DNA from 2 places in the Pantoea sp. LMR881 genome. Region 2 is predicted to be linked to the other one. Evidence: predicted binding sites of a transcription regulator. Region 2 holds the regulator's gene; the other holds the start of a gene.
What was found. Region 2 encodes LexA, which represses DNA repair genes until DNA is damaged. Its sites were predicted from a motif close to TNCTGTATGTACATACAGNA; they were not measured.
Positions count from the first base shown of each region.

Region 1: O3W44_RS02090 (DinI-like family protein) is a predicted target of LexA. The motif match lies at 5,540-5,559, and genes of this name have one in related genera.

Region 1 is NZ_JAPVOK010000002.1:82,911-98,420, forward strand. It holds gene fliG (flagellar motor switch protein FliG) at 1-496, opposite strand, end outside; gene fliF (flagellar basal-body MS-ring/collar protein FliF) at 493-2,196, opposite strand; gene fliE (flagellar hook-basal body complex protein FliE) at 2,428-2,739, shown strand; gene O3W44_RS02060 (hypothetical protein) at 2,803-3,021, shown strand; gene O3W44_RS02065 (hypothetical protein) at 3,018-3,251, opposite strand; gene O3W44_RS02070 (helix-turn-helix domain-containing protein) at 3,387-4,019, opposite strand; gene O3W44_RS02075 (hypothetical protein) at 4,155-4,541, shown strand; gene O3W44_RS02080 (hypothetical protein) at 4,522-4,860, shown strand; gene O3W44_RS02085 (hypothetical protein) at 4,960-5,226, shown strand; gene O3W44_RS02090 (DinI-like family protein) at 5,262-5,501, opposite strand; gene iraP (anti-adapter protein IraP) at 5,681-5,974, shown strand; gene O3W44_RS02100 (DUF6388 family protein) at 6,166-6,489, opposite strand; gene yedD (lipoprotein YedD) at 6,679-7,149, shown strand; gene amyA (alpha-amylase) at 7,228-8,709, opposite strand; gene fliT (flagella biosynthesis regulatory protein FliT) at 8,810-9,169, opposite strand; gene fliS (flagellar export chaperone FliS) at 9,169-9,579, opposite strand; gene fliD (flagellar filament capping protein FliD) at 9,593-10,993, opposite strand; gene O3W44_RS02130 (flagellin N-terminal helical domain-containing protein) at 11,865-12,797, shown strand; gene O3W44_RS02135 (flagellin N-terminal helical domain-containing protein) at 13,267-14,199, shown strand; gene O3W44_RS02140 (flagellin N-terminal helical domain-containing protein) at 14,390-15,343, shown strand.
Region 2 is NZ_JAPVOK010000002.1:2,005,352-2,020,861, forward strand. It holds gene zur (zinc uptake transcriptional repressor Zur) at 1-211, shown strand, start outside; gene O3W44_RS11245 (CsbD family protein) at 283-495, opposite strand; gene dinF (MATE family efflux transporter DinF) at 664-1,986, opposite strand; gene lexA (transcriptional repressor LexA) at 2,096-2,710, opposite strand; gene O3W44_RS11260 (diacylglycerol kinase) at 2,816-3,184, opposite strand; partial or broken gene plsB (glycerol-3-phosphate 1-O-acyltransferase PlsB) at 3,313-5,734, shown strand; gene ubiA (4-hydroxybenzoate octaprenyltransferase) at 5,820-6,704, opposite strand; gene ubiC (chorismate lyase) at 6,716-7,228, opposite strand; gene psiE (phosphate-starvation-inducible protein PsiE) at 7,306-7,716, opposite strand; gene O3W44_RS11285 (UTRA domain-containing protein) at 7,790-8,497, opposite strand; partial or broken gene O3W44_RS11290 (ABC transporter substrate-binding protein) at 8,712-9,772, shown strand; gene O3W44_RS11295 (alkaline phosphatase family protein) at 9,793-10,605, shown strand; gene O3W44_RS11300 (ABC transporter permease) at 10,602-11,447, shown strand; gene O3W44_RS11305 (ABC transporter permease) at 11,459-12,250, shown strand; gene O3W44_RS11310 (ABC transporter ATP-binding protein) at 12,247-13,239, shown strand; partial or broken gene O3W44_RS11315 (Na/Pi cotransporter family protein) at 13,350-14,974, shown strand; gene panS (ketopantoate/pantoate/pantothenate transporter PanS) at 15,015-15,510, opposite strand, start outside.

The DNA of each region.
Region 1 (15,510 bases), 1.9 Mb from region 2:
CACCGCCGAAGGTGGCGATACGTAACATCACATCGTGACGCAGACGCTCGTCGAACAGCGCCAGAATATCGGCGGCCTGGCCACGTTTGAGGTGGACCAGTATCGTCGCAATGATCTGCGGATGTTCGTCGCGAATAATGTCGGCAGCCGCTTGCGGCTCCATTAAGTTGAGCGTTTCTATGCCGCCGGTGGTTTCGCGAGTTTCAAGAATGTCTTCCAGCAGGCTGGCAGCACGCTCTTCGCCCAGGGCTTTGGTCAACACCGAGCGCAGGTAGTCATTGGAGTTAAGGCTGAGCGCCGCAAACTGCTCGGCATCAATTTCAAACTCACGTAACACTTCAGTCAGTTGTTTATGCGACACCTGACGCATGCTGGCCATCGCGGTGCTGAGATGTTGTACCTCACGCTGGTTCAGGTGCTTAAACACTTCCGCAGCGCGCTCTTCACCAATCGTCATCATTAAAATGGCGCTTTTTTCAGTACCGGTCAGACTCATAGCTCTTTACTCATCCATTCGCGAATAACCAGCGCGACGACGCGCGGATCGTTTTCAGACATGTCACGGATACGCTGGCTCATGACTTCCGCACTCATGCGGTTGTTTGATTTACGTTCCTGATCCAGCTCGTCTTTGCTGAGCTGAACGCTGTAGGCTTGTTCATCTTTCTGTGCAGCAGCACGGGCGGCGGCAGCTTCAGCGGCGGCTTTCTCTGCTTCCTGCTTGCGTAACAGCTGCGGTCTGACCAGCTTGCGATAGAGGAAGAAGGCAACCAGCGCAATCAGTAACCAGCGACCACCACTCATCAGCTGATCGAAGAAGGCTTGCTGTTTCCAGAAAGGCAATTCGATATCTGCAGGTTCGGTGGTGTTGAACTGCGAGTTCACCACATTGATGCTGTCACCACGTGTTTGCGAGTAACCCATCGCTTCACGCGTCAGATCTTCAATCTGTTTCAGTTGTTGTTCATTCAACGCAACGGCTTTGCCTTTATCGTCCTCGCGATAATTCACCACAACCGCAACCGACAGACGCTGAACGTCACCTACGTTTATCTTGGTATGACGAATGGTGCGATCCAGCTCGTAGTTGACGGTATCGTCACGACGCGAGTTGGTCGGCACGGTGCTGGCAGCAGTGCTGGTGGTTGTCCCGTTATTCGCCGCGTTATTCTGACCGTTAGCTGCGTTGTTATTCGGGTTAGTCACCGGCGCGGTATTGGCTGGCGCAGGCTGGTTTGACAGCGCGCCCGGCACGCCGCCCGGATAAGGGCTACCCGACTGGTCGCTGGTGCTGGTTTGGCGCGAGCGAATCGCAGACTTATCCGGTTGACCATTTGGCTGGTACTTTTCGTCAGTTTGCTCGCTGCTATCGAAGTTGATTTGCGCAGTAACCTGAGCGTGGACGTTACCCTGGCCCAGAATAGGGTTCAGAATGTCTTCGATACGCTGCTTATAACGCGCTTCTACTTCAGCGGCATACTTGAGCTGCGCATCATTCAGATCGCGGCCAGCGGCGTCTGAGCGAGTCAGCAGGCGGCCCGCCTGATCAACAACAGTGACATTACCAGGCGGTAAGCCAGCCACGCTGCTGGAAACCATGTGAACAATGGCCTGAATCTGACCTTCATCCAGGGCGCGCCCTGGTTGCAGCGTCAGCGTCACGGACGCGGAGGGCGCTTTCTGCTCACGCACGAACAGGGTTGGTTTTGGCATCGCCAGATGCACGCGAACGGCTTTTACCGGACCGAGGGTTTCAATGGTGCGTGCCAGTTCACCTTCCAGCGCGCGCTGGTAGTTGACCTGCTCGCTGAACTGGCTAATGCCAAACTTCTCTTTATCCATTAACTCAAAGCCAACAGAGCCGCCTTTTGGCAGACCTTGCTGGGCCAGACGTAAGCGCAGTTCATGCACCTGTTCTTGCGGTACCATTAAGGCACCGCCATTGTCGGCGAAGCGATAAGGGATATTCATCTGAGTAAGTTGCGTTACAATCGCCCCTCCGTCTTCATCCGAGAGGTTGTTGTACAGCACACTGTAGCTCGGCGCTTTAGCCCACAACACCAATGCAAAAACCACCGCGATAACTGCGGCGGCAGCAATGATTAATGGGATACGCGGATTAGCGCGCAGGCGGGCGAGAAGATCGCTGAAACCTTTATTGTTTTGATCTTGTGTAGCGGCTGCACTCGCATTCATGACCGATTCCTGCCTGACGTAATTGACCGGGTTAGTTGTAATGACAAAACAGACTCCCTGACCTGCGTAAATAGAATTTCCACTTCAATACCTGGCATTATTTGATGAAACCTGAAATTCGATGGCTGGATAAGCTGGGTTTTTTGCTGTTATTTAGCGCCTTTGTCTCATTGACAATGTGCTAATTTTGCGAACGTTGGAAAAATCCTACTCTCCTTTAGAGGTATCGTAATGACCATTCAGGCAATCGACGGCGTTTTGCAGCAGTTGCAGATGACCTCGCTGCAAGCCAGCAACAGAAGCAGCGAAGCCAGCAATCAGATCGATTTCGGCGCAACAATGAAAGCGGCGTTAGATAAAATCAGTGAGACGCAGACCACTGCGCGCGCACAGGCTCGGGATTTTGAACTGGGTAAACCGGGGGTCGCGCTAAATGATGTGATGGTCGATTTGCAGAAATCGTCAATTTCAATGCAAATGGGAATTCAGGTCAGGAACAAACTGGTCTCAGCTTATACCGATATAATGAATATGCAGGTATAACTCTCCCGCCGCAGACCGAAACAGCACGCTGCTATACTCATTCTGACAACAAAGGAGGATGAGATGGCCGAACTAAAAGAGATGAACGAAAAAATTCATGAGACGCTGGGCGGTAATAAACCGTCGGACTACAACGCAGAGACCGCGGAGCGGATATTAGCGGTCGTCAAACCTTACTGGCAGGATGGGGATGAGACGGTGCGCAATGATATCTTGCAAAAACTCTCGCGCCTCGAAGCGTCTGGTGTGCCGTTTCCTGAAAACTATCAGGCTTCACTCTAAAAATTACGCCCCGGCTTCGGGGCGTATTTGCTATTGCGCTTGATAAGGATCTTTTTATCGTCCTCGCTGTCGTCGTTTTTGCGCGGCACTTCACCATGATCTTTCGGTGCATCTGTCGCCGGATGATCATCCTCTTCGTAGGCATTCCCTACGTTAGGTGCACCTTCCGGTAGGCTTTTACTCACATCGCCTTCGTGCTTACGCTCTTCATTTGTTTGATGTTTATGCATTAGCTGCTCCTTTTGTCCAGTGATCCAAGTTTAGACGAGCATTGGATGCTAAGCGTAATCTGCAGCCTTTTCGCATTAAAAATCCTTAAAAACCGCGCAAACGGGCCAGAATTTTTCTGGCGCGCAGACCTTTATTTAACGCTGACGATAACGACGCAGCTCTAAAACGGTGCCGATCAAACTCAGGTTATCCAGACGTGAGTGCAACAGGGGATAATCAATATTCACGGCTGCCAGCTCGAATTGAGTCATACCTTCATGTCTTTCACGCGGGCGATAGGTGCGTATTAGTGCCTCATCTTGCTGTAAGGCGAGAACAGCATCGCCCGGAAGCGGCTTAATCTGGGGATCAATAATTACAACATCCTGTGAACAGTACGCGGGCGTCATCGCATGATCTTCAATACGCAGTGCAAAAGCTTCGTCAGACAGGGCCAGAGAGGTGTGTAAAATTTCATCAATGTGCGCTTTCTTTTCACCCAACCATTGATCAAGCTGCGTTCGTGAAATCAGAGGAACTGAATGAAAACCTGCAATAACCGGCGCAGAGGTAAATACCGGGCCTTCACCATCAATTAAAAAGGCTGGCGCGCAGCCGAGCGCCTCTGCCAGCCGTAAGAGATTTTCTCCACGCGGTAAGGTCTCATCTTTCTCCCATTGTGAAATGGCCACATGCGAAACATTTACCTGCTCCGCGAGTTGTTTTTGCGTCAGTTGAAGCGATTTACGTCGACAATAAATGCGCTTGCCCAGCGTTTCGTTTTTCATACTCTTGACTTTTCTTATCAGTGGTACTTAAGTATACTTAAATTGAAATTTTAAGCAATCTTAAACTCATGATCCAATGTGTCTGTGCGTACCGGTTGTATTGCTTAAGGCACCTTATTTACAGAGAGGTGGAGCATGGAGAGTAGCCTGATTACCAGTGTTGGCGCGCTCGTTTTAGGTGGTGGGGCAGCTGCGCTATTTTGGAAGCCGTTGTTGGCAGGGATCGCTTCTATCGTAACCAGTAATCGCGCAGGTGGTGAAATCATTACCAGTTATAAAGAGCAGGTTGTCCTGCTAAAGGAGAGTAATCACTTGTTGCGTCTGGAGAATGATGAACTGCGCGAACGACACGACAGAAACCTGCGTCGCATTTCAATGCTTGAAACCGATCTGCGCCTTATTAAAAACGCGCTGGGTATCTTACTGGCAATGACTGAGGCCGATCACAACGATAAATTTCGCAAAGAAGTTGATCGACTCATTTCCACTCTGGAGGATCGCAATGATGTCACAGATAAGTGAAGTTAGCGTGGTAAGTAATAAGCGCAAATTGATTCTGGGCGGGCTGTTACTTGGGCTTTCAATGCTGTGTGTTGTTCTGACTATTCTTTTTTTATATGTCAGCAATACGGCAAACCAGCGGGTAGCAGAGATCCGCCGGGATTATCGCGATGTTGCAGCACGACGCGATGCGCAGGTCGATCAGCTCAGTGCTCAGGTAAGCGCCTTACAGCGTAAGCTTGATGCGATACCGGATCGCACTGCCAGTAAAACGGCTGACAAAGTCAAGCAGGTGGTGCAGGCGGATGAAGCCGGTATCGCTGCGTCAGGGGAAAAGTAGCATCTTCCGATTATTCTTAAGGCAATAACAATATTTTCAACTAACTTTAAATCTTCAGGCGGAATTTTCATTTGATAGATAACCAAAAGGAAACATAGCATGAGTGATTCAGCTGAAACTAAAAGCAAAACGGATTATCTGCGCGACGTCACCTCTCAGTTAAAAGAGATGCGTCACTATGCGCAAACCAATACCGAAACACTCTCCAGCCATTGGTTAGCTTTTGATGCCGGGGAATATAAAGATAAAGAAAATGCTGCACGCATTGATGCGCTGCTGAATAAACAAGGTACGTTATTAGACGATCTCGATAAGGCCATTCAGGATATCGAGATTGAAATCAACCATAGCGAGCAGGAGAGCTAATTTCTCCTGCTGACGCTACGGTGGCTGAGAAGGGATTACTCGGCCACTAGCCACATTTCCGCTTCATCAAACATTTCTTCGACAATACGGGCAATGGTTGCTTTATCGTTCTTACTCAAATCGGTATCAATCGCGTTACGCTCCATCGGCTTGACCTTGACTTCCAGGTCAGGAAAAACACGGTGCACCCGTTTTTCCAGCTCTTGCAAAATCATTTCGCGAGCGCCAGGCAAGCCGGCAACGTTACGCTTATCGTAAATCAATTCTACAAACATAGTAGCTATCCGTTCAGGGCAAAATCGCCCGCACATGATACTGTAAATAAAAACAGTAGCAAGGCGCTAAGTTTGCTTATCACAAAAATTTTTATGTCGTTGAGTAAATGATGCCTGTCTGGAGTAATGTGAACAGGACATAACGACATATTGGACTTACATTCATCAGGAGAGATGCAATGCGACAACTGGTTATTGATATTCTACTTAAGATGGCAAAAATGGATGTTGACGCTAAAGAGCTTACGGCACAAACCGAAGCGCAATCACTGTTAATTGCCGCATTGCTGATACAGGCGAAAAGAGACAATTCGTTAACGATTACCGAAACCGTGCAGGATGCGATCGTCACGGCTTCACGTTCATCGTCAGAATTTTTACAATCGGATGTGGATTTGCTGCTGACGCATATCAATCGTCTGCTGGCGGTGGCGAAATATGTTGAGGTACAAGGAAAAGTCGAAGATGGATAAAAAAATCGCCTCTGGAGGTGGAAATCCAGCAACACCTCCAGAGGCAGTGCAAAAGCACCATTCGTTCAAGGACAATCACGACCGAAGTCGTGCGACATAGTTATACAACTTTTAATTCATTGTACAACTTTATCCTGCGAATTTTGTCTGGTTGGAGGTGTAAGTCAAATGCACTTTTTCTATAATCTCCGTTACAGCTCATTTTTGATGCAAAATTCTTCCCACGTCATGCCCAACGATTCTGCATGTGATTTGAGATACGTCTCGATCGCTTCCGCAGCGACAGCTTTATCAGGCTCTGCAAGCTGAATAGAAAATATCATGCCATCAAGATTTTTTTGGCGTAAAAATGCGGCGTAAATTCGCTCAGCGTGCCATTCACGCAGTTGACGCAGTGATAAATTCGCCGCCCGCGCATCACTTTCGGTCAGTTCATCAAGTGCAGCCTGGAAATCAGCATGCGCGGCGAAAAACATTTCGCGTGCCTGAGCATAGTAGGCTTCTGGCGTTTTCATAATTGGGTTCCTGAATGTGTGTTGCAGCTCGCCAGTGTAACCTGTTGTCATCCTGTTGTCAGGCAGGGTGCGGCCAGGCTGAAGGATAAAAACTGAACCTGAAGCCGCTGGCTGTTACGCAGAGACCTTGCGCGACTCACTGGAAAAATTATAACGTAGCCGCCATTGAAGCGAGCTTAGGGATTGAAGATGAAAAAGTGGATGCTAATCGCCGCGCTGGCGTTGAGTGGCTGTGCCCAGATTAACAATTATGAAAGTGCGGTAAAAACACCGGCACCGGCTCATTTACAGGGCAACTGGCAAACTGTCGGCCCGCAGGCGGATCTGGTCAGCAATGAGGCGATCGCCAGCCTGATAATTAACGCGGATGGCAGTACCTTAGATTGCCGCCAGTGGCAACGTATTATCGCAAAGCCAGGAAAGTTGACCTTACTCAGTGGTGATTATGTGAACGTGACGCGCCAGCTGCGCGTCATGCCGCTGACGGTTGAAGATAATGAACTGAAATATGATGGCTTAATGCTGCGTAAAGTTGATCGACCCACGGTTGACTGCCAGAAAGCCGAGGCTGCCGTGGCAAAACAACCCGATGCGGCGGTGATTCAAAATATTGAGCCGGAAGTGATGCGCACAGTGATTTCGCAAAATAGTGAGCAGTAAGGCGTTTAATTATACCTTTGCAATTTAATGCCTTTATCTCAGCCCTCTCCCACAGAGAGAGGGCGATGCTCTGGGGCATTATTCCGCCAGCACCCAAACGCTGACGCTGCCGCCATTACAAATAAACACGGCATTGCCATCTTCATCTGCGGTTATTATCTCTTCGCGATGTCCTAAATAATCCCGCCATGACTTACCAGCATAACCGTCACCCATGCCAACCGTTTTCTCGCCCTCATCGCCATTAGACATAATTACTACGCAGCCCGGATGTTCTTCCGTCCCGCTGCGGCTGAATGCAACGCAGTTGGGATGATCAAAGTAGTCAGTTTGCATTCCCCAGCCATAAAGCTGTCGCGCACGTATCAAACCCTCAAGTTCAGGAATCACTGGCATGTCAATTTTATAAACTTCACCATCGCCGCCTTCGTCTTCATAACTGGCACCAAACAGATCGGGATAAAACACTGTTGGCACCCCTTGTTCACGTAGCAAAATAAGCGCGTAGGCGAGAGGCTTAAACCAGGCTTCTACTGGTGCTTCCAGTGATTGCAACGGTTGGGTATCGTGATTGGCCACGATCGTGACTGCATGCCAGGGATCGGCTACGACCAGCGAATCGGCAAAGATCTGGCTGAGATCGTAATCACTACCTTGCTGGGATGCGTAATGAAAATTCATATGCAGCGGCGCATCAAACAACATGGTTTTGCCTTCGACCTGATGGATGTACTGCTGCAACTTGTCGATTTCATGCGACCAGTACTCCGCAACGATAAACATCGGTTCTTTTGCAACCTCCTGAATATGATCGATCCAGGATTTGTAAAACCATGCGGGAATATGTTTCACCGCATCCAGCCGAAAACCGGAGCAGGGGAGTTGTTGCATCATCCAGCGCGCCCAGTATTTTAACTCTTCGCTTACCGCCTTGTTGCGAAAGTCGATATTGGCACCCATCAGATAATCAAAATTGCCTAACTCATCATCAACCTGATCGCTCCAGCCCTCGGCTGTGTAGTCATTAATGACTTTAAATACGCCGTTCTCATCGGGGTTCTCGATATGATCGACACCGCTAAAGCATTTATGATCCCAAACGAATGCTGAATACTGGCCTGCCCGAACCGGGAAATTAAAGCGCGTCCAGGCTTCGCATTCGATCACGTCACTACTGATCTCTTCACGGTTATCTGGATTAACCCGATTAACGCTGATCCGCTCTTTTTCGTCCGCGCCCATTTTATGATTAAGCACCACGTCAACTAAAACCCCGACGTTATGGCTGCGTAGCGTATCAACAGCCGCTAATAATTGCTGCTTATTACCATATTTAGTGGCAACGCTGCCTTTTTGGTTAAACTCACCGAGATCAAACAGATCGTAGGCATCATAACCCACCGAATTTTCGCCTGAATCGCCCTTATAGCAAGGCGGCAGCCATACCATGGTTATGCCAATTTCATTAAGCCAGGCCGCTTTCTCCGCAGCTTCCGGCCACAGCTTGCCGCCGTCCGGGTAATACCAATGGAAAAACTGCAATAAGGTTGGGTTTTGCATGACAGGTTTCCAGCAACCAAAGGAAGTGGAAGTATGAGACAAGAGTGGGAAATTACGCGGGTGAGAAAAAATATTGTTCTCACCCGCAAAAAAGCAGTTTTTAGTGGTCGGAAGGGTAGAGAATATTTCCTGAAAGACGTCCATAAGCCGAAGTCACTTTCTGTTGTTGCGTTGTCGTTTGGACTAACGATCGCAGTTCATCCATGCGGCCAAAAAGCAGACCTTTTAATTCATTTTCATTATCCAGCACCTGCTTTAAAAGCGGGCGAATTTGCATTTGCTGCTTCGATGTAAAGCCACTGATATCTTGATCGCGTGCGACACTCTCAACGCTGCGAAGATAGGTCATTTCACAAGCAATCAGATCATCCCATTGTCCCTGTTTGGCTTGCGCCAGCATAGCGTTGCTCAGCTTAAGTAACTGCTGATACCCCTGTAGCAGATCGAGGTGCGTGTTCATTAATACGAGTCCTGCTCTTGTTGATAATGAGGGCCGATTTGTTTCCAGGCGTCAGCAATATTGGTCAACAACCCTTCAACCTCTGCGATGACAGCGGGATCGTTGTGCAAATTTGCCTGTAAAAGACGCCGGATCATATAGTCATAAAGGTTGTCTAAATTGGCAGAGATTTCACCACCAGCCTCATGGTTCAGGCCGGCACGTAAGCCATTGGTGATGATATTAATTGCTTTTGAAATTGCCTGCCCTTTACCGGGAATATCTCCCTGCTCAATCAAAATAGTGGCTTTTTTCATGGCGCTCAGTGCGCCATCAAAAAGTAAAACCACGAGTTGATGCGGGCTGGCGCTCATCACGGCACTTTCAACGCCGACCTGTGCATAGGCCTGAATGCCTGATTTAGCGTACATAGTATTGCTCCTACTAACTCATCGCTTCGAATTGCTGTGTCAGATAGCTCGATGTTGAATTCATGGATGCAACCAGGGTGCTCAAGCTGGTGAACTGTGTTTTGTAACGCGCCATGGTGGCGGTAATGGATGCGTTCACACGATCGTAATCATCAGAAAGCTTTTTCAGGGACTGATTGATACCGTCGGTGGCATTTTGTAATGAACCATCAGAGGCAAGAATATCATCCAGTAAATTGCTGGTCTGAGTAGCAAAACCGGTGGTTTTACCGTCACCTGATAAAAAGGTCACCACGTCGGCTGACTTTTCATTCAGGGCTTTGTTCAGCTTAGTGCTGTCAACCGTTAGCTTACCGTTGACGTCCTGGGTAATGCCGATTTGAGACAGCAGCGAGTAACTTCCGCCCGATTGTGACGATGAAAGCGTGGATCGCAGACGCGTCTGGATGTTGCGTAGCGTACCGTCACCTAACAAGTCACCGTTACTGGTATCCTGCGTGGTGCTACCTTGATCGACAGAGGTATATTTGGTCTGGTTAGAAATAGTGGTCTGCAGCGAGTTATAGGCATCAACATAGGCCTGTACTGCATCCACCATCGGCTGATTATCTTTATCCACCGTCAGCGTTTCAGGGCTGCCGACGTTGGTTTTGGTCAGCGTCAGGGTTACGCCTTCTGGCGCATCCGTCACGGTATTGCTGCTGCGGGTAATCTCAATGCTGTTGATCTTGAGCATGGCATCAGCCGCAGCTACCTGCTCTGTCATGCCATTGCTGCTACCTGACTTGTCATAGCTGATGTACTGCGCCAGCGCCGAGTCATCAGTAGTGATCGTCATCTCATTGGCCGTACCGGTATCACGTGAAGTCAACGCCAGATAATAAGTATCATCATCAGATTTGATGATACTTGCGGTCACGCTGCCTTGCTGTTTGTTGATGGCATCACGGATATCCGCCAGGCTGGTTTGATCCTGACTTAGCGTGACGGTCATTGGCGTGTCCTGGCCACTTTGCGCAATGGTAATGGTGCGCGAAGCCAGGCTACTGTCACCTAAGTCAGTATCTTTGCTGGTGGCAGCTTGTGAAAGCAGCGACTGTGCTTTGGCCAGCTGTGTTACTTCAATGGAGAAACTACCCGCTGCGGCGTCATTGGCTAACGTGGCGCTAAACGCGGAGTTCGTACTGCTGACTTTGGTAGAAGCAATCGCTGACGTATCTTTTAACGCAGCCGCAGCCGTCTGTACCTTTTCTAAGGCTGTTTGCACCACGCCCCAGGCGGTCAGCTTGGCTTTATAAGAGGTCTGTTGGGTAGTAATCGGCGTCAGACGCGATTGTTCTGCTGATTCAAGACTGTCATATAAAGTAGAGAGATCCAGATCCGTACCCGCGCCCAGTGAGCTTACACTTGCCATAGTTTCATCCTTATTTTGTCGTCAATCACTGGGGGAAGTATCGGCAGCGATGCGGTAAATATTAGAGATAAAAATAAAAAACAATGGCTCAAATAAAGCGGGCAGAACGGCCTGTTTCTGCTCTTTGCAAAAGTTCTGATAGTGGGTGATAAACAATGCAGGGTGTATGGCCTCGGGCCAGATCCCGAACAACCTGTCAGCTGCACCCGGCCCTGTTCAATACTCTGTTACGAGACCGGGGACTTATCAGTCACGTACGCAGAGCCTGGGGCAGACAGGTATCGTAGTGATGATACTATGTAACCAGATTTCACCCGCGATGCTGCCACTGCTGTGTTAAATCTTACTTGATCCTTAATCCTGAGCCTTGTTGCGGCGTTTTTTCGTTTGAAGTTTCATTCGGCTGGTTTAAATCATAATTTATTATTTGCCGGGTATGTCAGGCAAAGTCACCAAAAGTTGCTGAAGATTTTAGCTGATAAACTATTTCTTTTACGGTCAGGCTGCAGAAGATACCAGTGCCACTGTCTTTATTGATTATGCGAAGAAATAATAGTTTCCCCCTTGCCGCACCCGGTCAGCTCTCTCTTTTTTAATGTCAGGTGGGGTTAAAAATAGTGTGGATTATTTTAATGAAATGTCTCGGTTGTATAAAGTGTGTGAAAATTTCGACTGGCAAGAAATTGCAGGTGATTACTTGTATTTATGCAGTGTTTCTGGCGATAAGCATTTTTGTTAATTATATTTTATTTTTCTAATTTTCTCTTATTTAAATTAAAGGTTGTTGCACCGTCGTCGATAATTTTCATGACGGCGGAATAGCCAGGGGCATTAAATTTGAACCCAATCATTAAATTAAGGAAATAATATTATGGCAGTTATTAATACCAATGCTTTATCTCTGACTACCCAGAATAACCTGACCAGATCTCAGTCTGCTCTGGGCTCTGCTATTGAGCGCCTCTCTTCAGGTCTGCGTATTAACAGTGCAAAAGACGATGCGGCAGGTCAGGCGATTGCCAACCGCTTCACCTCTAACATCAACGGCCTGACCGTTGCGTCACGTAACGCCAACGACGGTATCTCTCTGGCGCAGACCGCTGAAGGCGCGCTGGGCGAAATCAACAACAACTTACAGCGCGTCCGTGACCTGACCGTGCAGGCGCAGAACAGCTCAAACTCAGCATCCGACATCGACTCCATTCAGGCTGAAGTTAACCAGCGTATGGAAGAGATCAACCGCGTAACCGAGCAGACCGACTTTAACGGCATCAAAATTCTGAACACTGCGGCGGGTTCAAAAGATTACAGCTTCCAGGTTGGTGCTAAAGATGGTGAGCAAATTGGCATTACTATCGGCGCCAGCGACAGTTTTAACCTGGCAAAAGCAGGCTCAGCGACTGATCTGAATACCCGTGCAATGGTAGCAGGTACCGACACGGTGAATGGTGCCGACCGCACCACGGAAGCAACCGGCTTTGACGTCCTGAAAGGTGCGGTGACCGGCGGTGCAGCGGGCGATGCTACCGGTACCACGCCGCTGGCAGATATTGATAAAGCCATCAAGTCGGTAGACTCACAGCGCAGCCTGCTGGGTGCCTCGCAGAACCGCTTCGAGTCCACCATTACTAACCTGAATAACACGGTGAACAACCTGTCTGCTGCACGCAGCCGTATTCAGGACTCTGACTACGCGACTGAAGTCTCTAACATGTCTCGCGCGCAGATCCTGCAGCAGGCGGGAACCTCGGTACTGGCACAGGCCAACCAGGTTCCACAGGCGATGCTGTCGCTGCTGCGTTAATATTAAAAATAATTTTACAAACGGAGCCTTGTGGCTCCGTTTTTTCGTTTTATGCGGCCTTAGATCATTTTCATACAAGTATCATGTGTGGGTCTGCCTTAATTAATTTCGCTGACTCTGGTTGTGATATGCCTGGTGTTAACCTTACCTTTAAGAATGCAGGCTGTTAATGCCGTGAGATTATTTTTAACGTTTTCTGTTTTTTTGCAAAAAAAAAGTGGTTTGCATTATTTAAAATATTTTTAATTTTTATGTGTTGTTAAATTTATAGCGAAAATTTAGTGAGTTGATTGTTTTGCTTTTAAATAAAATTACCAGAATTGAAATTACTTGTTAAATATATTATTTTTCCTGATTTTCCCTTATTTAAGCTAAAGGTTGCTGAGCGGGTGTCGATAATTTTCATGACGGCAAAGTGGCCAGTGAAATTAAACCTGAACCCAGTGATTTATTTAAGAGGAATAATATTATGGCAGTTATTAATACCAATGCTTTATCTCTGACTACCCAGAATAACCTGACCAGATCTCAGTCTGCTCTGGGCTCTGCTATTGAGCGCCTCTCTTCAGGTCTGCGTATTAACAGTGCAAAAGACGATGCGGCAGGTCAGGCGATTGCCAACCGCTTCACCTCTAACATCAACGGCCTGACCGTTGCGTCACGTAACGCCAACGACGGTATCTCTCTGGCGCAGACCGCTGAAGGCGCGCTGGGAGAAATCAACAACAACTTACAGCGCGTCCGTGACCTGACCGTACAGGCGCAGAACAGCTCAAACTCAGCGTCAGACATCGACTCCATCCAGGCTGAAGTTAACCAGCGTATGGAAGAGATCAACCGCGTAACCGAGCAGACCGACTTTAACGGCATCAAAATTCTGAACACTGCGGCGGGTTCAAAAGATTACAGCTTCCAGGTTGGTGCTAAAGATGGTGAGCAGATTGGCATTACTATCGGTGCCAGCGACAGTTTTAACCTGGCAAAAGCAGGCTCAGCGACTGATCTGAATACCCGTGCAATGGTAGCAGGTACCGACACGGTGAATGGTGCCGACCGCACCACGGAAGCAACCGGCTTTGACGTCCTGAAAGGTGCGGTGACCGGCGGTGCAGCGGGCGATGCTACCGGTACCACGCCGCTGGCAGATATTGATAAAGCCATCAAGTCGGTAGACTCACAGCGCAGCCTGCTGGGTGCGTCGCAGAACCGCTTCGAGTCCACCATTACTAACCTGAATAACACGGTGAACAACCTGTCTGCTGCACGCAGCCGTATTCAGGACTCTGACTACGCGACTGAAGTCTCTAACATGTCGCGCGCGCAGATCCTGCAGCAGGCGGGAACCTCGGTACTGGCACAGGCCAACCAGGTTCCACAGGCGATGCTGTCGCTGCTGCGTTAATTCCAAAACAGTTTTAAAACAGCGCCGAAGACTCGGCGCTTTTTTTATTTATCTTTTGAATTTAAATGATATTTAAAATTTCTTAAAAGTTGATCTAAAGCAAGTTACCCTGCTGACGATAATGGTAGGGGAAGGCGGTAAGGCCATGAGCCGGAAGCCTAATGTTACTCAACTTTTAAGGAATTTAATCATGGCAGTTATTAATACCAACACCCTGTCCCTGACCACTCAGAACAACCTGAGCAAATCACAGTCTTCTCTGGGTACGGCGATTGAGCGCCTCTCTTCTGGCCTGCGTATTAACAGCGCCAAAGATGATGCAGCGGGCCAGGCAATTGCTAACCGCTTTACCTCTAACATCAACGGTCTGACCGTTGCGTCACGTAACGCCAACGACGGTATCTCTCTGGCGCAGACCGCTGAAGGCGCGCTGAGCGAAATCAACAACAACTTACAGCGTATCCGTGACCTGACCGTACAGGCGCAGAACAGCTCAAACTCAGCATCCGACATCGACTCCATCCAGTCTGAAGTTAACCAGCGTATGGAAGAAATCGACCGTGTTACCACGCAGACCGATTTCAATGGCAAGAAAATCCTGAACAACTCTGGCTCAGCGGCGAAATCTTATGATTTCCAGGTGGGTGCAAAAGATGGTGAAACCATTTCAATCAAAATCAACAGCGCAGCGGGCTGGAACCTGGCTTCTGCCGGTACAGACGGCACGACTTCTGCTGCTGCGAGTGGTGTTTACGCTAACACCGCTGCTGCTTCCAGCCTGGCGACAGTAGATGATGAAGCCCGTACAGTAGATGCAGTTGGCTTTGATGTCATCGCAGGTAAAGTAAGCGGAACTGCAGCTCCGTCTGGTACAGAGCCACTGGCAGACATTGACGCAGCAATCAAGGCTGTTGACACGCAGCGTAGTGCACTGGGTGCGTCGCAGAACCGTTTCGAGTCAACCATTACGAACCTGAACAACACCGTTGACAACCTGTCATCAGCACGCAGCCGTATTCAGGACTCTGACTACGCGACTGAAGTGTCAAATATGTCACGCGCGCAGATCCTGCAGCAGGCGGGTACCTCGGTACTGGCGCAGGCCAACCAGGTTCCACAGGCGATGCTGTCGCTGCTGCGTTAATCCTGACTTTAATTCTGCTCTTAATTACCAAAGCGTCCATTTATGGACGCTTTTTTTATATAAAAATAACGTTATTTTTATATAAAAAACGCTAAAGCATGTTGCTGCGTTGTCGATAATGTTATTGAAAGGTGATAAGGCCATGAGCCGGAAGCCTAATGTTAATC
Region 2 (15,510 bases):
TCGCTGTGCGGCAGTCATTGAAAAACATGCCGAAGGTGTTGAAAACATTATTGGGTTATTAGCGAGTGAGGCGCGTTTTGCGCTACGCCATAGCGTGATTGAAGCACACGGTTTGTGTGAAAACTGCGTTGAAGTTGAGGCCTGTAACCGTCATGGAAGCTGTGAACATGACCATGAGACAGAAACTAAAAAGCGGGGAAAGAGAAGTTAGTCGGCACATCCTTGTGCCAGCCAGCATGAGCGTACCGGCGGGGTAGGAGCATCATCCATAAATTGACTAAATTACCAGCGGTAGTCTTTGTTATGGCCTTCCCAGTCTGTGACTTCTTTTTCCGCCTCATCCTTAGCGTAGCCATAACGTTCCTGAATTTTACCGACAAGCTGATCGCGTTTCCCTTCAATGACCTGCATATCATCGTCAGTCAGCTTGCCCCATTTTTCTTTCATTTTTCCTTTGAACTGCTTCCAGTTACCACTCGCTTCGTCTTGATTCATTGCAGACCTCCACGTCCTTTAGATTTCATCATATATCTTGCCTTGCAAGACAATAACGATATAAAGCGCCTGTCGTTTGCGCCATTCAGAGTTAATTATAGTAGAGGTTTTGGAATTTGCCGGGACAATACAGAATAATCCGTAGCCTCCGGGGATTTTAAGAAAAGATCAGCCCATAAACCAGGTGTTGTTCTGCCAGTGGCGACGCCATAGAAAGCCTAACGACACACCGCGGAGCGCCAGGAAAACCGCTACCGCCAGCCATAAGCCATGATTGCCCAGCCAGGGCACCGTCAATAACGTGAGAAAATATCCCAGCGCCGCTACCGCCATGCTGTTGCGCATCTCGCGACCGCGCGTTGCGCCAATAAACATGCCATCCAGCAGATAACACCCTACACCGACTATCGGAATAACGATTTGCCAGAACAGATAACGATCCGCCATCTGCTGTAACGCGCCAATGGACGTTAGCAGTGACACGATTTGCGTACCGAAAATGGCATATATCAGCGAAAAGATAATTGCGACCAGCAATGCCTGTCGACAGGCTGCTCGCCAGACACGTAATAATTTGCTGCTATCTTTCGCACCGTGCGCTTCACCCGCAAATGCCTCAACAGCATAAGCGAAACCATCAAGCGCATAGGCAGTGAAGGTAATAAACATCAGCAACACGGCGTTGACTGCTACCACTTCCGGCCCGATCCGTGCCCCAAGCAGAGTCAGGGAAGCAAAGCATGATTGCAGCATGAGCGAACGCAACATAATGTCGCGATTAAGCCGCAGCAGGCGGCCCATATCCCCACGCCAGCTCTGTCTGATGACATTCATATCAATACCGCGAAGCTTCAAAACGCGCCAGACCATCGCTAAACCGACTGCCAGCGTGACATATTCTGCCAGCGCCGTGGCTGTTGCAGCCCCCGCTACGCCCCAGTGCAACCCAGGCACCAGCCAGAGATCGAGTAAAATATTCACTGTATTACCGACCACCAGCAAAATCACCGGTGCGCGTGCATACTGCACACCAAGCAACCAGCCTAAAATCACCAGGTTTGCCAGGGTTGCGGGGGCACTGAGCCAGCGAATATGAATAAAGAGCGCGGCCTGCTCCAGCACGTCTGGATCACCGCCCATCAGATGAGTCGCGAGCAGAGAGATCGGATCGCGCAGGAAGATAAAGATTATGCCGGCCAACAGCGCCATGATTAATGGCTGGGTCAGCGCACGTGCCAGGGCTGCTTTGTCATTTGCGCCGAATGCCTGTGCTGTTAACCCCGTGGTGCTCATCCGAAGGAAAAGCAACAGCATAAAAAGGAAGCTGGTGATAGTGGTGCCAATAGCTACGCCGCCGAGATAGACCGGGCTATTAAGATGACCAATGACGGCTGTATCAACCAGGCCCAGTAACGGGACAGTAATATTAGAAAGGATCATTGGCAGAGCTAGCCGCCAAAGATTTTTGTCGGCTGTAGTCAAAAATGGCATTCGCAGATCCGTGCTCAACGCCGCTGCGTCAACAGGCGAGACAGCAGCGGCTAAATTCGGGCAGACAGAATAGCATCAGGACCAGCGAACAAAAGCAGCTATAGCAGGATTACAGCCACTCACCGTTACGAACCACGCCAACCGCTAAACCTTCGATGGTCAAAGACTGAGCGCGTGTATCAACCACGATGGGTTCAAATTCGTTATTTTCTGGCAACAGATGCACAATGGCACCCTGTTTTTTCCAGCGTTTCACCGTAACTTCATCGTCAATACGCGCCACAACCACTTGTCCGTTGCGCACATCCTGCGTTTTGTGTACCGCTAACAAATCGCCATCCATGATGCCGATATCCTTCATCGACATACCGTTAACGCGCAGCAGGAAATCCGCTGAAGGCTTAAACAGGCCGGGATCGACTTTGTAATGAGTTTCGATATGTTCTTGCGCCAGCATCGGCTCACCGGCGGCCACGCGACCAATCAGTGGAATGCCTTCTGACGTCTCTTCTTCCATTAACAGACGGATGCCACGTGATGCGCCAGAAACAATTTCAATGACGCCTTTACGCGCTAAGGCTTTTAAGTGCTCTTCAGCAGCGTTGGGTGAACGAAAACCCAGTTGCGCAGCGATTTCTGCACGTGTAGGCGGCATGCCCGTTTGATTAATGTGGTCGCGAATCAGATCATAGACCTGCTGCTGCCTGCTGGTTAACGCTTTCATCCCGCCCCTGGTTGTTTATACAGTCGCTGTGAGTATATACAGGTATTGGCGAAATGGAAACCAAAAGTCAGGTATTAATCAGCCGGTTGGCACTTTCTGGAAAGCTTATCGCAAATGTGTCCAAAGCAGCGCGATCCAGACGAAAACCGCCAGTAAGATACTTAGCAATACCGCCGCTGAGCCCATATCTTTTGCCCGGCCAGCAAGCGGGTGACGTTCCTGGCCAATACGGTCAACAACCGATTCAATAGCACTGTTTAGGATCTCAACGATGACGACTAACATCACCGTTCCAATCATTAAAATGCGCGAAATAATATCGATATCCAGCCAGCAAGCCACGCCGATAGCAACAAGCGCAACGATAGCTTCCTGGCGAAATGCAGCCTCATGTTGCCAGGCGGCGCGCAGGCCTTGCCAGGAATAACCGGCTGCTTTCACAATTCTGATAAGACCGGTGGCGTTATTTGCCATGTTGAGGGAACCCTTTTAACGGAATGACGTCAATGTCTGGGCTGCGTGCATTTGGCACCACCACAGATCTTCGCTGCACTTTCTGGTATGCTTGCGGCGCTTTGCTAACAAGAGGCTTCATGTTGTCTATGTCAGGTTGGCGTAAACTTTATTACAAATTACTCAATTTACCACTCTCGTTTTTGGTAAAAAGTAAGGCCATTCCGGCCGATCCTGTTTCTGAACATGGTCTGGATCCTACCCGGCCCATTATGTATGTTCTGCCTTACGATTCGAAGGCCGACTTACTGACTTTACGTGCGCAGTGTATCAAACACGATCTTCCCGACCCACTTTCTCCCTGGAGATTGACGGGGTACTGCTGCCACGCCACGTTTTTATTCACGATGGCCCGCGCGTGTTTCCCTATTTTGTGCCCAGCGTCGAGTCAGTGAAAATCTTTCACGATTATCTTGATCTGCATCGCAACAATCCCGACCTCGACATTCAAATGTTGCCGGTAACGGTGATGTTTGGTCGCGCGCCGGGGCGTGAGGTTCAGGGAGAAGCCACGCCGCATTTGCGTGTGCTGAATGGCGTGCAAAGTTTTTCGCCGTGCTCTGGCACGGACGTGACAGCTTTGTGCGTTTTTCGCCCACGGTTTCGCTACGCCGAATGGCGACCGAGCACGGAACAGATCAATCCATTGCGCAAAAACTGGCGCGCGTGGCGCGTATTCACTTTGCCCGGCAGCGTCTCGCGGCGGTTGGTCCACGCTTACCCGCTCGTCAGGATCTGTTTAACAAGCTATTGCAATCAAAAGCCATTGAAAAAGCAGTAGAAGATGAGGCGCGCAGCAAAAAAATCTCTCATGAAAAAGCGCAGCAGAATGCGGTTGAGATGATGGAAGAAATCGCCGCTAACTTCTCTTACGAAGCGATTCGGGTGACAGATCGCGTCATGGGTTGGCTGTGGAGTCGCCTTTATCAGGGCATCAATGTCAACGGCGGCGAGCGGGTGCGTCAGCTGGCGCAGGATGGTCATGAAATTGTCTATGTGCCGTGCCACCGTAGCCACATGGACTATTTGCTGCTCTCTTATGTTTTATATCATCAGGGTCTGGTGCCGCCTCATATTGCGGCTGGGATCAACCTCAACTTCTGGCCAGCCGGACCGATTTTCCGTCGTCTCGGTGCCTTCTTTATCCGCCGTACCTTCAAGGGTAATAAGCTCTACTCAACCGTGTTCCGTGAATATTTAGGCGAGTTATTTACACGTGGCTATTCAGTGGAGTACTTCGTTGAAGGTGGGCGCTCACGTACAGGCCGCTTACTGGATCCGAAAACCGGTACGCTGGCAATGACGCTACAGGCGATGCTGCGCGGTGGCAATCGCCCTATCACTCTGGTGCCGATTTATATTGGCTACGAGCACGTGATGGAAGTGGGTACTTACGCTAAAGAATTGCGCGGCGCGGCAAAAGAGAAAGAAGGCTTTATGCAGATGGTGCGCGGGTTACGTAAGCTGCGCAACCTGGGTCAGGGTTACGTTAACTTTGGCGAACCGCTGCCGCTGGTGAATTACCTTAACAAGCGCGTGCCGGAGTGGCGTGACGCAATTGACCCTATTGAGCCGCAGCGCCCAAGCTGGTTGACGCCAACCGTAAACGACATTGCCGCACGTTTAATGGTCCGCATCAACGAAGCAGGTGCAGCCAATGCGATGAATCTGTGTGTTACTGCTCTGCTTGCCTCGCGCCAGCGTTCGCTAACGCGTGAACAGTTAATCGAACAGCTTGAATGCTATACCCAGCTACTTCGCAACGTGCCTTATTCACCAAACGCGACCGTGCCAGAACTTTCGGCTGAATCGCTGCTTGATCATGCGATGGGCATGAACAAATTTGAGAGCGAAAAGGACAATATTGGCGACATCATCATCCTGCCGCGTGAACAAGCGGTGTTGATGACCTATTACCGCAACAACATTCACCATATGTTGGTCATGCCGTCGCTCATCGCTGCGATAATTCAGCAGCATCCGAATCTGAGCGAAGCTGAGTTGCTACGCCAGGTCAGTTTGATTTACCCCATGCTGAAGAGTGAATTGTTCCTGCGTTGGGAGAGAGAGGAACTGCCACAATTGCTGTCAGATTTCTGTCAGGAGATGGCGCGCCAGGGACTGATCACTCTGGAAAATGGTCAGTTGCGCTTTACTGCCGCCCGTTACCGCACGTTGCAGTTGCTGGCAGCCGGTATTCGCGAAACGCTGCAGCGTTATGCCATTACCTTCTCGATTCTCAGTGCCAAACCGGCCATTAACCGCGGTACGCTGGAAAAAGAGAGCCGCACGCTGGCACAGCGTCTGTCGGTTTTGCATGGAATCAATGCGCCAGAGTTTTTCGATAAAGCCGTATTTACTTCTTTGGTGCTCACGTTGCGTGACGAAGGGTATATCAGTGACCGCGGTGATGCAGATGTTACACAGACCCATGCTACATGGCTCATTCTGGCCGATCTGGTGACCAGTGACGTTCGTCTGACCATTGAAAGTGCGGTTGCGCACGAGTAAAGACCAGTGAGTTGATGTCATTAGCGATCAAAAAAGGCGACCTGCCAGCGGGGGTCGCCTTTTTTATTGCCGGTTAACCCTCTGCTCAAAACATTTGGCTAAACGGCGGCGTATTCATTAAGACACCGATGAACAACACCAGCCCAACATAATTGTTATTCAGAAAGGCCTGAAAACAGGGCTGGCGTTCACGCTGAGCGATCAGTCTTTGCTGGTGCACAAACAGCGCCGCCGCCAGCAGAAGCGACCAGTAAAAGGCCCCATTGAGTTGCAGCAGCAAACCGACAGTGACCATCAAAGCTAACGTGGCTAACTGCAACAGGCCGATGATTAATTTGTCAAAACGGCCAAACAGAATCGCCGTTGATTTCACACCAATTTTCACATCATCATCGCGATCAACCATCGCGTATTGCGTGTCATAAGCCACCGTCCAGCAGATGTTCGCGATGAACACCAGCCAGCAAACCAATGGTAAGGACTCACTAACTGCCGCCCATGCCATGGGGATCGCCCAGCCAAATGCTGCGCCTAACACGACCTGCGGCAGATGGGTGTATCGCTTCATAAAAGGATAAACCCAGGCCAGCGCCAGCCCGACGACAGAAAGCAAAATCGTCATCAGATTCATGGTCAGTACCAGCACAAAGGCGACCAGTGCCAACCCGACAAACAACATTTTCGCCTCTTTCGCGCTCACAGCGCCGCTGGGCAGCGGACGATTTTGTGTGCGCTGAACGTGACCATCAACCTTACGGTCAGCATAATCATTAATCACGCAGCCTGCGGCGCGCATAATAATGACGCCGGCTACAAACACCACCAGCACCGACACCGGCGGCACAGCCATATTCGCCAGCCATAATGCCCATAGCGTAGGCCACATGAGCAGTAAGGTGCCGATCGGCTTATCGATACGCATCAGGCGGCTGTAGGCCTGCCATTTATTTAACTGCAATGTCTTCTGCACAGCGTAATTCCTTAAACCAGGTCGCGGTAAAGTGGGCAAGCCGGTAAAAATAGCTCGGTAAGCAGCAACGGTTTATCTGACAAGCGTAAACGCGAGCGGCGTCCCCACAAATCATGGATTTTGCCCGGTTCGATAAAGTCACGGCTTAAGGTAGAAGAAGAAAAAAGATAACGACCAAGCGGGCGTGTACCCAGTTGCTGCAGCATGATTTCCGGGCCATTCAGTGTGCTTTCAGGCACCAGCGTGCGCCCCGCCAGCCAGGGTTCATCGTCGCCAAACAGAATGATTTCGCGCAGCCAGAAACGTTCGTCATCTGGCAGCAATGCTTTTTCATCCGTTAACTCGTCTGCGTTAATAAAGCCTTCACGCACCGGTTGCACGGTAACCTGCTGACAGTGTTGCTCAAAACGTCGTGTCATTGAGTCTTCTTCCAGCAACCAGTTCAGCAACGCAGGTGAAAGCCCCGGTTGCTCAGGTGAAAGCCAGTTGAGCGCGCGTAATAAGCTGAGCGCATCTTGTGACATAGCACCACTCCCAATAATTAGCAGGGCGCTAGTTTAACGCAGAGACGGCGTGTGAACACCACTCTCCGCGTGACAGATTATTCGCGTTTTAAACGGTTGCTGTTCGCCAGCCACAGCGTAACCACCAGCAGCAGGATGGCGGCGGAATAGCACAATGTATCGAACGGATTTTTATGATCGACAATAATCAGTCGAATAATCGCCGTGATGCCAATATAAACAAAATAGCGCAGGGGAAAATGATAGCCAGACTGAAAATACTTAACAATCAAGGCAATAAATTCAAAATAGAGGAAGTAGATTACTATTCCCTCAACAAGCAGATAAGACGATGCCTGCTCACCGGTGTTAAGCAGGACGTTAGCTAAGTGGATAGTTTCTTTACCGAGAAACACCACTAAAATGATCGCCAGAATCACCAGGCCTGCATTAAGAACCCATTGCAACACGCATGCAATGTGTTGACCTGTGGTGCTTTTTTCACTCATGTTACGCCTCAAAGGAAACGATTAATCGCTGGCGCTATCATGCGTTAGTGTGACGCAAATCACAATATGACTATCAGGCTTCAACATCGACACAGAGTGCATCGTAACGCCAGTACTCGCAGTCGCAGTCAATGACCTGCTTTTGCTGGTCGCGGTTGATACGTGTGATGCGCAAGCCAGGACTGCCGGGAGCCACGTTAAGCGCGGGGGCAGCAACGTTTGGCAACGGGCCTGGCAGGATGGTGAATCGTGCGCCACCGTAACGAATGCCATAACGCTGGTCATAAAGATCGGTCAGTGAACGCGTCAGGTCTTCTGCTAATAAGCCAGGGAAAAAACGTGGGTTGAGGTAATGCTCGACGTACAACACGGCGCGTCCATCAATACGACGCAAACGACGAATGCAATAAACGGTGTCACCCTCCGCCAGCATCAGTGCTGCTGCAATGTCGCTCTGCGCCAGAACCTGCTCTGCCGAAATGACTTCCGTGCTGGCCTGACGCCCCTGCTCGGCAGCCATAGCGTGAAAATGGCTGTGATGTAATGGGTTATAAATCAGGCGTGGGGGAGCAATAAACCAGCCACGGCGCAGTTCGCGGTAAATAACGCCCTGCGCTTCCAGTTTGCCCAACGCTTCGCGTAACGTAATGCGCGTGGTGGAAAAAGCTTCACTTAATGCCCGCTCGCCAGGCAATTTTCCGCAATTAAATTCGCCCGCATTGATCCTCGCCAGTAAGGCTTCAGCGATCATATCAGCCGTTTTGAGTGCTATCGACTCCACAACAGTAGCCTCATTTTGGTGCGACTTCGCACTATGACAGTTCGGTGACAGCGTTCAGATCTGACTGCCCTGCGTTGATTCGGTGTTGACTGTCATGCTTCATCTTGCCTGCTGCGCAGCTGTCATAAATCCTTCATCCGCTCAGGCTACATTGGCTCGGTTCTTGCTGGACTAGACCAGTCAGGCATTTCAACTTACACCGGGAGCAACTGAGATGAAAGCGTTTATCGCCTCTGTAGTAGCCAGTGCTGTATTTCTCGCCCTGCCTGTTGCGCAGGCTGCCGATAATGATCTTGCCGCGCTGGAAAAAGCTGCGCGCAGCGAAGGCCAGGTGAACAGCGTCGGCATGCCAGACAGCTGGGCCAACTGGAAAGATACCGGAACGATATCAGCAGTAAGTATGGTTTAAAGCACAGTGATACTGACATGTCTTCGGCGCAGGAACTGGCGAAGTTTGATGCAGAGAAAGAAAACGCCAGTGCAGATATCGGTGATGTGGGTGCCGCTTTTGGTCCAATTGCTGTGGCAAAAGGCGTGGCGCAACCGTATAAGCCAACCCACTGGGATCAGATCCCGGCATGGGCAAAGGACCAGGAGGGTAACTGGATGTTGGCTTATACCGGCACTATTGCTTTCCTTGTAGATAAACAACAAGTCAAAGATATCCCGCACAGTTGGGCTGACCTGAAAAAAGGTAAGTATGTGGTTACTATCGGTGATGTTGGTGTGGCAGCTCAGGCGGCCAACGGCGTGCTGGCAGCAAATTATGCATTAGGCGGCGATGAAAAGAACCTGAAACCGGCGCTGAACTTCTTCGCTGATTTAGCCAAACAAGGCCGTCTTGGCGTAACCGATCCGGTGATTGCTAACATCGAGAAAGGCGAAATTCAAATGGCGGTAGTGTGGGACTTCAACGGCCTGAACTATCGTGACCAGATTGATAAAAGCCGCTATGAAATCGTTATCCCTTCCGACGGCTCGGTGACGTCTGGTTACACCACCATTATCAACAAATACGCCAAACATCCGAACGCGGCAAAACTGGCTCGTGAATACATTTTCTCTGACGCTGGTCAGATCAACCTGGCAAAAGGCTATGCCCGCCCGATTCGTGCTGAACATCTGACTTTACCGGCTGACGTCCAGGCTAAGCTGCTGCCACAGTCTGAGTACAAAAATGCCCGTCCAGTCAAAGACCAGGCGGCCTGGGACAAGTCATCCAAAATGCTGCCGCGCCTGTGGCAGGAAAACGTCATCATCAATATGCAGCAGTAAGCCCTGACAAGGAGAAAGCCATGAAGACGATCCTGGTGGTGCTGGATGGGTTAAGTAATCAGGTTGCACAACATGCGATGGGCTATCTGCATGCTGAGTGCGCGCAAGGCAAGGGACAATATTACGCCCTGACCTGCGAATTACCCTCTCTGTCCCGCCCGCTGTATGAGTGCATTCTGACCGGTATTCCACCCGTCAGAAGCGGCATTATTCATAATGGCGTGAATCGCCTGAGTCGTGAACGCAGCATTTTTCACTATGCGCGCGCGGCTGGGCTGAAAACCGCCGCAGCAGCCTACCACTGGGTGAGTGAACTCTATAACCAGACGCCGTTTGTTCCGGCGCGCGATCGCCACACCGACGCGCCGGAACTGCCTATTCAGTACGGCCATTTTTATTCTGATGACAGCTATCCCGATTCTCATCTGTTCGAAGATGCAGAGAGTCTGCGCCTGCGCTACAACCCAGACTTTCTACTGATCCATCCGATGAATGTAGATGATGTCGGTCATAAACATGGCTTGTCGTCTCCGCAATATCGCAACCGGGCACGCATGGCTGACGGGTATCTGTCGCACTGGATGCCCACCTGGCTGGCAGAAGGCTATCAGGTTATCGTAACCGCCGATCACGGAATGAATGACGATCGATCGCACGGCGGCATGCTGCCAGAAGAGACGCGGGTGCCGCTGTTTGTCTTTGGCAAAGCGTTTTCGCTGCAGCCCGATCCCAAACCGCAGCAGACTGAACTGTGCGGCACGGTATGTGAACTGCTGGGCATTGCGCATGACAAACCGGTTTGTCGCGATCTGCTGGCGGAGCCGCGCGCATGAAGGGGAAAGCGTTAGCCCTGTTGCTGCTACTGCCTTTTACGTTGTTTTGGCTGGCGTTCCAGTTCGCACCGCTGCTATGGATAGCCATTAACAGCTTTTGGAGCGACATGAATGAAGCGTGGGGCTGGGATAATTATCGCGACATTCTGACCTCACCCTTCTATTTGCAGGCGTTTCGTTTTTCACTGGATATTTCAATCTGGTCAAGTATTTACGGCTTACTGATTGCGTTAGTTGCAGGCTACTCCCTCCATCAGGTGGGCGGTGGCCGCCTGCAACGCTTCATGATGTCATTCACCAACATGACCAGCAATTTTGCAGGCGTGCCGCTGGCGTTCGCTTTTGTCATTTTGCTCGGCCTGAATGGATGCCTGACGCTGCTGCTGCGCCATTACGATTTGATTGAGAGTTTTAAACTCTTTTCGCGTGACGGCATGGTGCTGGTTTACACCTGGTTTCAGATCCCACTCGGCGTTTTGCTGCTCTATCCGGCTTTTGACGGACTGAAACGGGAGTGGCAGGAGTCAGCTGCCTTGCTGGGTGCGGGCCGTTGGCACTACTGGTGGCATATCGGCCTGCCGATTCTGTTTCCTGCCCTGCTTGGCACCTTTGTTATTTTACTGGCTAACGCGCTCGGCGCTTACGCCACTATCTATGCCCTGACCACGGGCAATTTTAACGTGGTACCGGTGCGCATTGCGGCATTAGTGTCGGGCGATATTTCACTGGATCCGAATACTGGCAGCGCGCTGGCCATGTTGCTGGTGCTGATCATGGGGTTAATTACCGTGGTACAGCAATATCTGGTGCGTCGTAGTTATCTCAACGCGAAACAGCCCTGAGAGGAGCAATGATGTCGCGCGCGGAACAGGTCTTTCACCGCCTGATAGTATGGTTGCTGTTTATTATTCTGGCGCTGCCGCTGGTGGCAACGTTTCTCTATGCCATCTCTTCTGAATGGAGTAATACCATTCTGCCGGAAGGCTATTCACTGACATGGTTTATTCAGCTATGGAGTGATGGACGCTTTCTGACCGCACTGGGCCATTCTTTACTGATTTGCTTCGGCGCGCTGCTGTTCTCGTTAGTGCTGGTACTGCCTGCAATGTTTGTAATTGCTTACTACTACCCACGTCTTGATGCCGTCATGAACGTGCTGATTTTAATACCGTTTGCCGTTCCGCCGGTGGTTTCGTCAGTGGGATTACTGCAACTCTATTCGTCATCACCCCTGATGCTTACCGGCACGCCGTGGATCCTGATTGGCTGCTACTTCACCCTTGCTCTGCCCTTTATTTACCGTGCCATCGCCAACAACATGCAGGCAATTAATTTAAAAGAGCTGATTGATGCCGCACACCTCTTAGGCGCCAGCACCTGGCAGGCCGCTCTGTTTGTCGTGCTGCCTAATCTGCGCAAAGGTGTGCTGATTGCGGTGCTGCTTTCGTTCTCGTTTCTGATAGGTGAGTTTGTATTCGCTAACCTGCTGGTCGGCAACCGCTATGAAACTCTTCAGGTTTATCTCTACAACATGCGTAACGGAAGCGGGCATTTCACCAGCGCATTGGTGATCTCTTATTTCTTTGTGGTGCTGCTGGTCACCTGGCTGGCAAACGCCCTGAATCCTGAACGAGGCCGATCGTGAGTTATCTTGACGTCAAGCAACTGAATAAAAGCTATGGTCCGACACAGATTTTTCAGCATATTGATTTCAGCGCCGAAGAAGGCGAGTTCGTTACGCTCCTTGGCCCCAGCGGTTGCGGCAAATCGACGCTGCTGCGCTGCCTGGCGGGCTTAACCTCTGTTGATAGCGGACAGATTTTACTTCAGGGCAAAGATATCGTGCCGCTGTCGCCGCAGAAGCGATCCATTGGCATGGTATTTCAGAGCTACGCGCTGTTTCCCAATATGACGGTGGAAAAAAACGTCGCCTTCGGCCTGAAAATGCAAAAACTACCGAAGCATGAGGTGCAACAGCGGGTGATGGAAGTGCTGGAGCTGGTGGAGCTGACCGATTTTGCTCGCCGCTATCCGCATCAGCTCTCTGGCGGTCAATGTCAGCGCGTGGCGCTGGCGCGTTCTCTGGTCACGCGTCCCCGTTTGCTGCTGCTGGATGAGCCTCTGTCGGCGCTGGATGCACGTATTCGTCGCCATTTACGCGATCAAATTCGTCGCATTCAGCAGGAGCTCAGGCTTACTACGCTCTTTGTCACGCACGATCAGGAAGAGGCACTGACCCTGTCCGATCGCATCGTGCTGATGAATCGCGGCAAAATTGTGCAGAACGGTGATGCTGAATCGCTTTATACCCAGCCGGCAGATCGGTTTGCTGCGGGCTTTATTGGCAATTACAACCTGCTGAGCGCCGAACAGGCCAAACAGTTGACCGGGCAAACGTTCCAGGGTCAGGTCGCGATTCGGCCAGAAACAGTGAGCGTTACTGCGGTCGGAAACGGTATTCCGGCTGAAATTCTCAGCCACAGCCTGCTTGGCAACGTGATTCGCTATCGCGTCAGGGCGCAAGGCGTTGAGCTGTCTGTTGATGTATTAAACCGAACAGCGGCGGATTTGCACCCTGATGGGCAGCAGATTGGTCTACAGTTAGAAATGTCGACGTTGCGCCAGGTGGCTTAAAACACAGGGAAAATTCACGCTTCGTCTGGCAATCCTTCCCACAGATTGCTCTCTCCGTCAGGCTGGCAGTCTGTGCTGCTTAAAGCCTGATGGTTGAGGAGCCCTTATACGTGTTAACCCTGCTTAATTTACTCTCTGCCGTCGCGTTACTGGTATGGGGCACACACATCGTGCGTACCGGAATTATGCGCGTCTACGGTGCCGATTTGCGCCGCGTGCTCAGCCGCAGCATTGAGCAAAAGCCCATGGCTTTTCTTGCCGGAATCGGCGTGACTGCCCTGGTGCAAAGCAGCAACGCCACCACTTTGCTTGTCACGTCCTTTGTCGCTCAGAACCTGGTCAGCCTGACACCAGCCCTTGTCGTCGTGCTCGGTGCAGATGTCGGAACCGCGGTTATGGCGCGTATCCTGACCTTTGATCTCTCCTGGCTATCACCGCTGTTTATCTTCTTTGGCGTGGTGTTTTTTCTTAGCCGTAAACAGACGCGCTTGGGGCAACTTGGCCGGGCCAGCATTGGCCTTGGGCTGATCCTTTTAGCTTTACACCTGATTGTTGAAGCTACCCGCCCCATTACCCAGGCCTCTGGCGTACAGGTGCTGTTTTCCAGCCTGACCGGCGACATTATGCTGGATGCGCTGATTGGTGCGGTGTTTGCCATTATCAGCTATTCCAGCCTGGCGGCAGTGCTGATCACGGCGACCCTGACCGCCACAGGAGTGATTTCATTTAAAGTGGCGCTTTGCCTGGTGATTGGCGCGAACCTTGGCAGCGGATTGCTGGCGATGATCAATGCCAGCGGATCGAACGCAGCGGGCAAACGTGTTGCACTCGGCAGCCTGCTGTTTAAGCTGGTTGGCTGTATCGCTATTCTGCCGTTCGTCAACCTTGTCGCCGAGTGGCTGGATAAACTGCCGGTTAACGATGAAGAATTAGTGATCTTTTTCACGTTTTCTACAACCTGATCCGCTGCGTAGTGCTGGTGCCGTTTGCCGAGCCGATGGGACGCCTGTGCCGCCGCCTGATTCGTGACGATAGCGAAAATGAAATGCACCTTAAGCCAAAGCATCTGGATCGCAGCGCGCTGGATACGCCCGCCCTGGCGCTGGTGAATGCCGCGCGGGAAGTGTTACGCATCGGCGATGTGCTGGAACAGATGCTGGAAACGTTTAGTAAAGTGATCCACGGTGAGCTGGCCGAAGAGCGCACGGTACGACGGCTGGATGACGATGTTGATGTGCTTTACACCGGCATCAAACTCTATCTGGCGCGTATGCCAAAAGAAGATTTAGGCGAAGAGGATTCGCGACGCTGGGGTGAAATCATTGAAATGTCGCTCAACCTCGAGCAGGCGGGTGACATTATTGAGCGCATGAGCGGCGACGTTGCGGATAAATCTCTTGCGGCGCGACGTGCGTTTTCGCCAGAGGGAATGAAGGAACTTGAGGTGTTGCAGGAGCAGTTAACGACCAACCTGCGGCTCAGCCTGTCCGTTTTTCTGGCGCATGATATAACCAGCGCCAAACGCCTGCGTCGCGCCAAACACCGCTTCCGTATTCTTATCCGACGCTATTCACATACGCATGTGGACAGGCTGCACCAAAAAAATGTGCAAAGCATTGAAACCAGCTCACTGCATTTAGGCTTGCTGGGCGATATGAAGCGACTCAATTCGCTGTTTTGTAGCGTGGCTTATACGGTGCTGGAACAACCGGATGATGAGCGGGAATATGAGTAAACAGACGCGGCCCTTTCCGCCTGGAGAGGGCCGCCGCCTCTTATTTCTTCTTGATCGGCTTACCTGACCAGTAACCGGCGAGCAGCGATCCTGACAGGTTATGCCAGACGGAAAAGAGTGCGCCAGGCAGTGCAGCCAGCGGCGAGAAGTAAAGTTTACCCAGCGTCGCCGCCAGACCGGAATTCTGCATGCCAACTTCCAGTGCCAGAGTCCGGCAGGTTGACTCATCGAAGCCAAACAGTTTTCCGCCCCAGTAGCCGCCCAACAGACCAATGGCGTTATGCAGAATGACCGCAGCGATCACGACTAATCCAACCGATCCGATAAAGCTCTGGCTACCTGCAACCACCGCGCTGATGATAAGCAGAATACACACCATTGAAAACGCTGGCAGATACGGCTCGACGCGACGCACTACGCTGTTCATGGTGTGGTGAATAATCAATCCTAAACCGATCGGGATTACGACAATTTTCACGATACTCAACAGCATGCCAACCACATCGACCTGAATATGCGTATCGACATAAAAACGT